One region of the Lysinibacillus sp. 1 U-2021 genome, then DNA from elsewhere that is predicted to be linked to it. Evidence: riboswitches for the same ligand, from Rfam matches in the RefSeq annotation. Region 1 holds a riboswitch; the other holds the start of a gene.

Region 1 (5,658 bases):
GTAACACGTGCGGAGTTTGTAGCATTTTTGTATAGAGCTTTGCATCAATAATTAAAAACCTCACCAATCGCTATCCATAAAGCTTTTGGTGAGATTTTTTTGTTCAAATTATTAACATTACTCAATAGTGCGTAAGGATGTAAATTATTATGCTAATAGAAAAGGAAGTGTTTCTATTGAAAATTGCTCGTCTTATCTTCTTCATATTATTCTTAAGTTTAGCTTTTGTATCGATTAAACTTTCAATCAAAACAGATGAAAGGAATTATGATTGGCGTAATAACTCTGATGGTACAGTGACCATTATTCATTACAATGGTCCACATATGGAATTTCCCTTTCCAAGCCGTTTAAATGGCAAAAAAGTTGCTAAAGTAAGCTCAGGGATTTTTCAGAAAAGGGATATATACAGCTTTTTACCAAAAGTTTATTAGTTAAAGACATACTCTGTGTCAAAAAAAGAAATGTATTGTCTTTCTCATCATTTTCTAATTAGACTTTCACCACTTGTATCGTATACGATGAAAAGAAAAGGCGAAGGACGGATTCGACATGACACATCGAATTTTAATTATAGAAGATGAAGAAAATATTGCGAGAGTGCTACAACTGGAGCTTCAATTTGAAGGATATGAGGCAGCGATGGCCCATACAGGAGCAGAAGGCTTACTACAATACCGTGAGCAGCAATGGGATTTAATTTTACTTGATATCATGCTACCTGAGATGAGTGGTATTGATGTGCTAAAGCGTATTCGTGCAACAGAATCCCAAACACCTGTTATCATGCTAACTGCCAAAAGTGAAGTAGAGGATAAGGTAAAGGGCTTGGATTTAGGAGCCAATGATTACGTGACAAAGCCTTTTGAAATTGAGGAGCTACTGGCACGAATTCGCAATGCATTACGGTTTTCGCAGAAGGTGAGTCCAAAGCAAGTTGCACTTACATTTGGCCATTTATCGATAAACGAGCAAACAAGGGAAGTTGTATATTTTGATAAGGAAATTCAGCTGACACCTCGTGAGTATGATTTGTTGTTCTATTTACTAAAGCATCCTAAACAGGTACTGACAAGGGAGCAAATATTAGAGGCTGTGTGGGGCTATGATTATTATGGGGATACAAATGTTGTGGATGTTTATATACGTTATGTCCGACAAAAGCTTGAGGCTGCTAATCCAACACCTCTTATTCAGACAATTCGAGGTGTTGGATATGTGCTAAAGGAACATCGTTATGAGACTTAAAACAAAAATTCATCTACTAACAACATTGCTTATGCTAGTTATTGTAGTGGCAACAAATAGTGGAATTTATTTGTTGTATGAGAAATTTGCCTATGATACGGAATATAATCAGCTCCAGTCACGGGCAAATGATTTAAGCTCTACACTGAGTCAGTTAAATGCACAAACCAACCTACAGCAAGTATTAAGAGCTTATATGCCCACAGAGGGTGCTGTTTATATTTATGATGGTGAACGCTTGAAAACAAAGGTTCAAGCTACCCTTGAAATGCAAGAAGTCCCTGCCATTACCTACACTATGCCTGCTATTTGGATCGACGGAACGGTAGTGGATATAACATTACAGCAATCTATGGAAGAAGTAGAACGGACATTAGATTTGTTAAAGGTCATCTTAGTTGTTGTATCTGTCGTGGCAACGATTCCAATTTTCCTAGCGAGCTTGGTACTTGGGCGACTTATTTTATTACCGCTAGAACGTTTAAATGAGACCATGCGCAAAAGTGCATCTACTGGGAAATATGAAAAAATAGATACTACAGAAAAAGGTGGCGACGAGTTAACAAACATTAACCGTACTTTTAATATGATGATGGAGAAGCTTGAACAACATTATCAAAAGCAACAAGAATTCGTATCAAATGCCTCCCATGAGTTAAAAACCCCTATAACTGTCATTGAAAGTTATGCAAAACTCCTCCTAAGAAGGGGTTTTGATAATCGGGAGGTTGCTCAGGAATCCTTACAAGCCATTGCCAATGAATCATCTCGTATGCATGAAATGGTGTTGCAATTGCTAGAACTAGCTAAAAACAAAGAGCAATTGGACGTTCATTTCGAACAACTAGAGCTTGCCCCTTTCTTAAATAAAGTAGCTTCACAAATGGAACAGGCTTATCATCGAACATTTAGAATTGATGCGCAGATTCCAAAATTTATTTATAGTGATGAAAAAATATTGAAGCAACTACTTTTTATTTTGCTGGATAATGCTAGGAAATATAGTAAGGATGAAGTACGTATTCAAGTCACCGAAACAACCAATCAAGTACGTATTACCATCCAAGATTTTGGTATGGGTATTCCAGTCGAGCATATTCCTCATTTGTTTGAGCGTTTTTATCGTGTAACAGAGGATCGTAATCGTAAAACAGGAGGTTCAGGGCTAGGGCTAGCAATAGCGCATGAACTGGCACAACAATTAGGTATAACGATAGATGTGAAAAGTAAGCTTGGGGAAGGCTCAAGCTTTACTTTATGTATACCAAAGGAGGAACAGCAATGAAAAAGTGGATGTTAGTAATTGTTGTTATTATCCTTTTTTGTAGTGGAGTAATTTGGTTTGTTCAACATCGTTATTTTTACGTTCAACCTCTTAGTGAAGCGCAGGCTATTCGGCATATTGAGACTATCTACAATGGTCATGTTACACAGGTTGAAAAACAAGGAAATACCTTTGAAATGCTTTTTACGCGTGACGATGTCAAGTATGCAGCTATACTCGATGTTACGACACAACAGGTGACTGATCTTATCCTGAAAGAAGGACATAGTAAATTACTATTAACAGAAAAGCAGATCAGACAAATGGTTAAAAAGGAATATGGAGATGTAGAAAGCGTTATGCTTACAGACTCCATTTACACTGTACGTGTTGAAAATGAGGAAATTCAAAAGGATTTAACGTTTGATGGTTATACTGGCGAACTACTGGCTGAGAAAAAGGTTGAGCCACAAGAACAACCTATCGAAGAGCCTATTATAACTGAGCAACAGGCCATTCAAATAGCTCTTAAGCAATTAAAGGGTGAAGTGGATTCAGTTGATTTTGAAGAAACCTCAGAGGGTGGTTATTATTTAGTTGAGATTGAAACGCAGGAGGACGAAGCTACATTTCAAATTCATGCTGTTTCAGGAAAAGTACTGTCTGTAACATGGGATGACGATCATTAAATCATTCTCATGAAATTCTAATGTTTCTCTTATAGTTCTATCATCTTCACTTGGTAAGCTAAGTTTAGATAAAACAAAGGAGAGATGAACATGAAAAAAATGATCATGATTCCAGCACTAGTAATGACACTGGGAGTGGGTGCAGCGATTGGCTCGACGACTTTATTATCAGGAAATGCCCAAGAAAAAAAGGTCTTATCCATGCAGGAAATTGAGAAGAAAGCTCTAGCGGTAGTGGATGGTACAGTTGCCAATATCGAATTTGACCAAAATCAGTTTAGCTCTATTTATGAAGTAGAGGTGTATAAAGATACAGAAGAATATGATTTAAAATTTGATGCTTATAGTGGAAAATTGCTCAAGCAGAAAAAGGAACGTCTAGATGACGATGATTGGGATGATCATATTCCTGCTACGACTGCTACAACAAAAATAATTACAAAAGAGCAGGCTATCAAGACAGCCCAAACAAAAGCAAAGGGTAAAGTGACAAAAATTAAGCTTGATGATGGTGTATATGAAATTGAACTGAAAGACGGTCAATATGAATACGAAGTAGATGTGGATGCAGTCTCTGGGAACATTATCGACTTTGAACAAGGCTTTGATGACTAATATAATGAGCTGTCTTGAAGGTAGAATATACCTTTAAGGCAGTTTTTATTGTTTATATTGTGGGTTTTGACTAGGTATTCAGGAAATTTTCTTTAAGAAGCGATTATTTATATGTTCAAAAAAAGCCTATGCTTTTACTCAAAAAAGAGAAAAATTTTCTTCTTTACTTTTTTAATTAGCAGGCGTAATATGACATCATTATAAAAGTTTCAAATTTCTAAATCGCTGAAGCAACTAAACGCGGGGGAACCAATTTTGATGGATGGCATAGCCATTCTTGGGGTGAATCTCTTCCTTGTGGAGGAGTAGGGCTACTCAGGCCCGAATCCGACAGCTAACCTCGTAAGCGTTAAGAGCAGAAAAGTGGAGCTTGGCAGACGGATGAGCGTCTACAAGTCTTATTTAGTGATGACTTGTAGGCGTTTTTTGATGTAATTTAGAAAGGCGAAACACATTCTATGAAACTAGAAGGTGTTTATCAATGAAATCCTCATTCAAACGTTATGTAATCGGCAAACCATTAAGATCCGATGCGTTAGGGGAACAAAAGCTCAGTAAAACAAAGGCACTGGCCATATTATCGTCAGATGCATTGTCATCAGTAGCCTATGGACCAGAACAAATTTTAATTGTCCTAATGACGGTAGGTGCAATGGCGTTTTGGTATTCTTTACCTATTGCCGCTGGAGTGGTTATTCTACTCGTGGCACTGATTTTATCCTATCGTCAAGTTATCTTCGCCTATCCACATGGGGGAGGCGCCTATGTCGTATCACGAGAAAATTTAGGCGTGAATGCAGGTCTTGTTGCAGGGGGTTCTTTGCTTGTTGATTATATTTTAACGGTAGCAGTAAGTGTGTCGGCCGGGACAGATGCCATTACATCTGCATTTCCAAGTCTTCATGCTTATAATGTACCCATTGCTATTATATTTGTGATTTTCTTAACGATTTTAAACTTGCGAGGTGTAACAGAGTCAGCTTCTATCTTGGCGTACCCAGTTTATCTATTTGTAGGCGTTATGCTGTTGCTAATCGGGATTGGGCTCTATAATGTGGCAACTGGACAGGTGCCTGCAGAGCTACATCCAAAGATTGGCACACCAGTGGCAGGGATTAGCCTATTTATTTTATTAAAGGCATTTGCTTCAGGAAGCTCAGCGTTAACTGGAGTAGAGGCTATTTCTAACGCCATACCTAATTTTAGAAATCCTGCTCCAAATAATGCTGCTAAAACGCTTTTAGCAATGGGTGCCATTTTAGCCGTTTTATTCATCGGGATTGTTAGTCTAGCTTATTTTTATGGCGTTGCACCAACAGCAGAAGCAACAGTCGTTTCCCAACTAGCAGAAGCTAGTGTTGGTCGGAATTTCCTTTATTATATTGTACAGGGGACTACGGCAATGATTTTAGTACTTGCCGCAAACACAGGATACTCAGCTTTTCCCTTGCTTGCTGTGAATTTATCGAAGGATGGTTTTATCCCACGAATTTTCCAAATTCGTGGGGACCGTCTTGGCTATTCAAATGGTATTTTAATGCTAGGTATTGCAGCCATTTTTTTAATTATCCTTTTTGACGGGGCCACAGAGCATTTAATTCCGCTCTATGCAGTAGGCGTATTTATTCCCTTTACATTAGCGCAAACGGGAATGATGAGAAAATGGTGGCACGAAAAACCTAAAGGCTGGGTAGCAAGATTTACAATCAATACAATTGGGGCTGCTATCTCTTTCATCGTGGCAATGATGTTTTTTGTGACAAAAATGCCTCAAGTATGGCCAGTGTTTATCTTTTTACCAATTATTATTTTTGTATTCCATCGCATTAAGCAACATTATCA
Region 2 (5,658 bases), 2.4 Mb from region 1:
AAAGAGACGGTTAAAATACTAGATTGCATATCATTACCGATCGCCACGATAACACAATCGAAGTTACCAATACCAATCGATTTTAAGGCTTTTTCTTCTGTTGTATCTGCTACCACAGCGTGAGTCACATAGGGTTCGGCATCCTCTACTCTTTCTTCATTTATATCAATTCCTAATATTTCCTGTCCAGCTTCATGCAATCTGCGAGCGACGCTTGTTCCGAATCTACCTAAGCCAATCACAGCGTATTGTTTAATGGTCATAGCGTTCTGTCTTCCTCTCATTTGGTTATCCAATCATAATATTTCCTTTTGGGTGGCGGAAACTCTCTTTTTTTCTTCGTTTTGCAATGGCAAAAGCAATGGTTAGTGGTCCTACTCTTCCTGCGAACATTGTAATAATCAGAAGAAGACGACCAGCAGGTGTTAGCTCTGGAGTTAGGCCCATCGAAAGACCAACAGTACCAAACGCAGAGGTAGCCTCAAATAAGTACATCATAAAGCTATGATGCTGTTCCGTGATACTGAGAAGAATCGTCACGACTATAACAATTAATCCTCCACACATTGTAACCGTCAAAGCCTTTAAGATAGTTTCAGTAACAATTCTACGTTTAAAGAGAACGACATCTTCTTTTCCTCGAATTTGTGACCACATAGTAGCTACTAAAACAGCAAAGGTTGTGATTTTAATACCTCCAGCAGTCGACCCAGAGCCTGCCCCAATAAACATGAAAAGAATCATTAAAAATAATGTAGAATGCGTTAAGTCCCCAATAGCCAGTGTATTGGAGCCAGCAGTTCGTGGTGTAACCGCTTGGTAAAGGGAACCTAACACTTTACCCCATTCGGATAATGGTCCCAGTGTCTTTTGGTTGCCATACTCAAACAAAAATATCAAAATGGTTCCACTAACAGTTAGCAAAAGTGTCGTTACTAAGACTATTTTTGAATGGACAGAAAGCCTTTTAGTCACACGATATTCATATAATTCATTCATCACAATAAAGCCTAATCCGCCGATTGTAATAAGAGTACAGATGGTGAAAACAACAAAGGGATCATCAACATAGGCAGTCATTCCGTTAAAGCCACCCATTAAATCGAAGCCAGCGTTGTTGAAGTTGGATATGGCATGAAAAAACCCAAAATAAAGGGCCTTTCTAATAGGCATATCAAAAGAAAAACGAATGGATAGAATAAGACCACCGATTATTTCAATACATGCTGTAAAGAGCAATATTCTTTTCACTAATCGAACAAGACCAGCAATGGAGATATTATTAAATGCTTCTTTAAGCAGCAGTCTTTCTTTTAATGAAATTTTCTTTCCAAGCAGCAAAAATAATAATGTGGCAAATGTCATAAATCCTAAACCGCCAATTTGGATTAAGAATAAAAGAACCACTTCGCCAAAAGTAGAGAAGGTATCACCTGTATCGACTACAATTAAACCTGTGACACAAGTAGCTGATGTAGCAGTGAATAAAGCATCTAAAAAGGGCAAACCCTTCCCATCCTCAGTAGAAAATGGCATTGTTAAAAGAAACGTACCTATGGCAATGATGAGGGCAAAGCCCAATACAAGAACTTTGGGAGGATTTAATGCTCTTTTAAAATTGTTCATTTAATTTTTCCTCAATTCTGAATAGTAAACAACTGTTTGTTAGATGGCATAATAAAAAGACCTACGATTAGAGCATGAAAAGGGTAGAAAGCATGCTAATAATGGTGGTCAATAACGACCTCCTTCGCTTTAGCCGACGAAGTTAGCTGACGGGTAGGATGGCGAAAGAGCTTTCTCATCCCTTCTGCTAAAGCAGAATTAACCCCAAAAGATTGGTTCCTCCGTTCTCAAATAGTTGAGATTTGGCCGATATGAAATTGAATGTGATTTATTCTACGCCCTTATTCTATTTTTTGTAAACCCCTTAATTGTTAAGAAAATGTAATTATTTTTATTGTGGGCGAATTGTGTATGAATAATTCGAGCAAAAATAAAACCAAAAATTCACTTGATAATTTCGCATACTTTCTATTGACCATTATTAGACAATACGATATAATTTTTTAGTACACAACAGAAGGTGATTTGCCTAATTGTGTATTGACGTGTGTTCGGAGGGAGGGAAAGAGAGATGTCAAAAACTGTCGTTCGCAAAAACGAATCGCTTGAAGATGCTCTTCGCCGCTTCAAACGTACTGTATCAAAAAGTGGTACAATTCAAGAAGTTAGAAAGCGCGAGTTCTACGAAAAACCTAGCGTAAAACGTAAAAAGAAATCAGAAGCTGCACGTAAACGTAAGTGGTAATTTAATTTCCCATTAAAAATCCCTACGTTCATAACACGCAATTGTATGATTCACTGAGCAGACAAAGTTATACCTGAAATTAATCACATTTTTGATTAATTTCAGGTATTTTACATTGCTCAACTTTACGTACATATGAAAAAGCCGAATGAATCAAAATGATTTCATTCGGCTTTTTTTCGCATACTAAGTGTTGATAATTGGGATTAGATCTAGTGATAAATAAGTGAATAAATTTTTAAGATTTGTGAAACTTTTCGCATGATTGACCGTATATACAGAGGAGAGGCATGTTAGAAGGGAGGGGAAAAGATGCGAAAACGGAGAATCCTCAGCTATTTACTAGTGATATGGATGACTTTTTTGTTAGCGTTTCCATTAACTTCGGCTTTTGCCAGTAATAAGGTTTATCATGTTCCGATTCGTAATGAAGTAGAGCGAGGACTTCATGCATTTTTAGAACGAGCTTTTAAAGAGGCTGAAGAAAACAATGCAGAGGCAATTATCTTAGAAATACATACGCCTGGCGGTTTTGTGAATGCAGCAAGCGATATCGCCATGCTTATGGATGCAACGCAAATAAAAACGATTGCTTATATTAATAAGGATGCGCACTCAGCAGGAGCGTTTTTAGCCTTACATGCGGATAAGATCTACATGGTTCCAAATGGAACAATTGGTGCAGCAGCAGTTATCGATTCAGCAGGTAATGCAGCCGACCTAAAGGCCAATAGCGCTTGGCTTGCTCAAATGAAAGCAGCAGCAGAAACGTCAGGGCGCGACCCTAAATATGCATTAGCAATGGCAGATACCAACTATGAACTACCAGAATACCGTGCTGGCGGAAAGAATTTGTTAACCCTATCAGCCTCAGAGGCAGCAAAGGTTAAATATTCTGAAGGGACGGTTAAAGATTTTCAGGAGCTTTTAGAAGTAACCAACTTGAATGGTAGTGATGTTGTTCCCATTGAACCAACCTTTTCTGAAAAGTTAGCTCGTTTTATTACAAATCCCATCATTGTACCTATTCTATTGTCTATCGCTAGCTTAGGACTTGTGATGGAGCTTTATTCGCCAGGATTTGGTGTTCCAGGTATAATGGGCTTATCAGCACTTGGTTTATTTTTCTTTGGACATATGGTGGCCGGCTTTGCGGGATATGAAACATTATTGTTATTTATTGTTGGCTTAGCCCTTTTAATTGCAGAGTTTTTTGTCCCCGGTGGAATTATTGGTATTTTAGGTGGTGTCTTAATAGTACTAAGTCTGATACTGGCAGGTGCAAATATGATGCAAATGATAGTAGCAATTCTCATTGCGCTTGTGATAGCGATGATAGGAATGGTGATTCTGATGAAATTTTTCGGAAAAAAACTGCATGTCTTAAACAGGCTTGTGTTAATGGATGCAACCACGACAGAAGAAGGGTATGTATCCAATGTGAATCGCACAGAACTGTTAGGAAAAATTGGGAAAACGCTTACGCCACTTCGTCCATCTGGAACAATGGTACTTGGTAGTGAACGCATTGATATTGTATCAGAAGGTGGCTATATCGATGTTAATCAACATGTAGAAATTATTAAAGTTGAAGGCTCACGCATTGTTGTGAGACAAACAGATAAAGAGATGGAGGAATAGAAAATGGGTTTTGATTTAGCTTTGATTGGTCCTATTGCTGGACTAGTTATTTTATTCATTGTGCTTGCGGTATTCTTTACCTTTGTACCCGTAGCATTGTGGATTTCTGCATTAGCAGCAGGTGTACGTGTGAGTATTTTCACATTAATTGGGATGCGCTTACGTCGTGTTATCCCGTCTCGAATTGTTAATCCGTTGATTAAAGCACATAAAGCTGGTTTACCTGTAACGATTAATCAGTTAGAGAGTCACTATTTAGCAGGTGGTAATGTTGACCGTGTAGTGAATGCCTTAATTGCGGCTCACCGTGCCAATATAGAGCTGTCATTTGAACGTTGTGCAGCAATTGATTTAGCTGGGCGTGATGTATTAGAAGCTGTTCAAATGTCTGTTAATCCAAAAGTTATTGAAACACCGTTCATTTCAGGTGTAGCAATGAACGGGATTGAAGTAAAAGCAAAGGCTCGTATTACCGTGCGTGCCAACATCGAGCGTTTAGTCGGTGGTGCTGGTGAAGAAACAGTTATTGCTCGTGTTGGTGAGGGGATTGTTTCAACTATCGGTTCAGCGACACATCATACAGAAGTTTTAGAAAATCCAGATATGATTTCGCAAACAGTATTATCTAAAGGGTTAGATTCAGGAACAGCCTTTGAAATCTTGTCCATTGATATTGCCGATGTAGATATCGGTAAAAATATCGGTGCAGAATTACAGATTGAACAAGCACAAGCAGATAAAAACATTGCACAAGCAAAAGCCGAGGAACGTCGTGCTATGGCTGTTGCAAATGAGCAAGAAATGATTGCACGTGTTCAAGAGATGAAGGCGAAAGTAGTAGAAGCAGAGGCAGAAGTACCACAAGCGATGGCTGAAGCCTTACGTTCCGGTAATCTTGGTATTATGGATTATATGAACTATCGTAATATCCAAGCGGATACAGCGATGCGCGATTCGATTTCAAAAGTGAGCACAGATAAACCTGAAACAAATGAACCTAATGCTTAATAACGGAAAGGAGCAGAACTAATAATATGGAACAATTAATACTCTTTGCCATAATTGCCATAGTCAGCTCTATTTTCGGAAAATCAAAAAATAAAAAGCCTCAGAAGCAGATGCCTCCTTTTAATAAAGATACCGTGGTAGAGCCTCCAGTTACGGAGAAAGCGCCACATCGGACTGGGAAAGCACAGAGTTTTGAAGATTTTGCACGAGAATTTATAGGAGATTGGATTCCAGAAAATGAGAAAGTCGAGGAACCTAAAAAGTTTGTTGAAGCACAAGTGAAAAAAGAAATGCCAAGCTATGTTGCCCCAACTGTCATTCCCGCAGATATCCCTAGCCGTTCTTCTAATCGAGAAGGTCGAGGACGATTAGCTGCTGGAAAAAAGGAAGTGCAATCAGTTGGCACAAATTCGACTTTACAACTACCTCAATCTAAAAATGATCTTATGCAAGCAATCGTGATGGCTGAAATATTAGGTCCACCGAAATCAAAAAGAAAATAACTAGCATGTCCTCCTTTTTCGATGCATATATTGCCGAAGAAGGAGGCATTTTTTTATGAAAAAATTATTTCAATTAACGCCACTACTTGAGTTGTTAGAATACGAATCATTAAAAATTATTGGACCCTACCGTTTTATTCATGCAGATGCGACGACCTGTTCGTTTGTCTATGCAGATTATCATATTACTGTCAA

The links. A riboswitch is a leader RNA that binds a small molecule or an ion and turns the genes downstream of it on or off. The one in region 1 is predicted to bind cyclic di-AMP.
Region 2: linked by a shared signal. The riboswitch ahead of QH639_RS10195 (TrkH family potassium uptake protein) and the one ahead of QH639_RS24335 (APC family permease) in region 1 are both predicted to bind cyclic di-AMP.

The regions. Positions count from the first base shown of each region.
Region 1 is NZ_CP123966.1:4,569,379-4,575,036, forward strand. Features, by position in the region: gene QH639_RS24305 (InlB B-repeat-containing protein) at 1-51, shown strand, start outside; gene QH639_RS24310 (hypothetical protein) at 150-434, shown strand; gene QH639_RS24315 (response regulator transcription factor) at 553-1,248, shown strand; gene QH639_RS24320 (HAMP domain-containing sensor histidine kinase) at 1,238-2,533, shown strand; gene QH639_RS24325 (PepSY domain-containing protein) at 2,530-3,201, shown strand; gene QH639_RS24330 (PepSY domain-containing protein) at 3,292-3,816, shown strand; cyclic di-AMP (ydaO/yuaA leader) riboswitch at 4,030-4,179, shown strand; gene QH639_RS24335 (APC family permease) at 4,298-5,658, shown strand, end outside.
Region 2 is NZ_CP123966.1:2,002,589-2,008,246, reverse strand. Features, by position in the region: gene QH639_RS10200 (potassium channel family protein) at 1-263, opposite strand, end outside; gene QH639_RS10195 (TrkH family potassium uptake protein) at 289-1,626, opposite strand; cyclic di-AMP (ydaO/yuaA leader) riboswitch at 1,743-1,884, opposite strand; gene rpsU (30S ribosomal protein S21) at 2,138-2,311, shown strand; gene QH639_RS10185 (NfeD family protein) at 2,624-3,952, shown strand; gene floA (flotillin-like protein FloA) at 3,956-4,960, shown strand; gene QH639_RS10175 (hypothetical protein) at 4,987-5,463, shown strand; gene QH639_RS10170 (hypothetical protein) at 5,519-5,658, shown strand, end outside.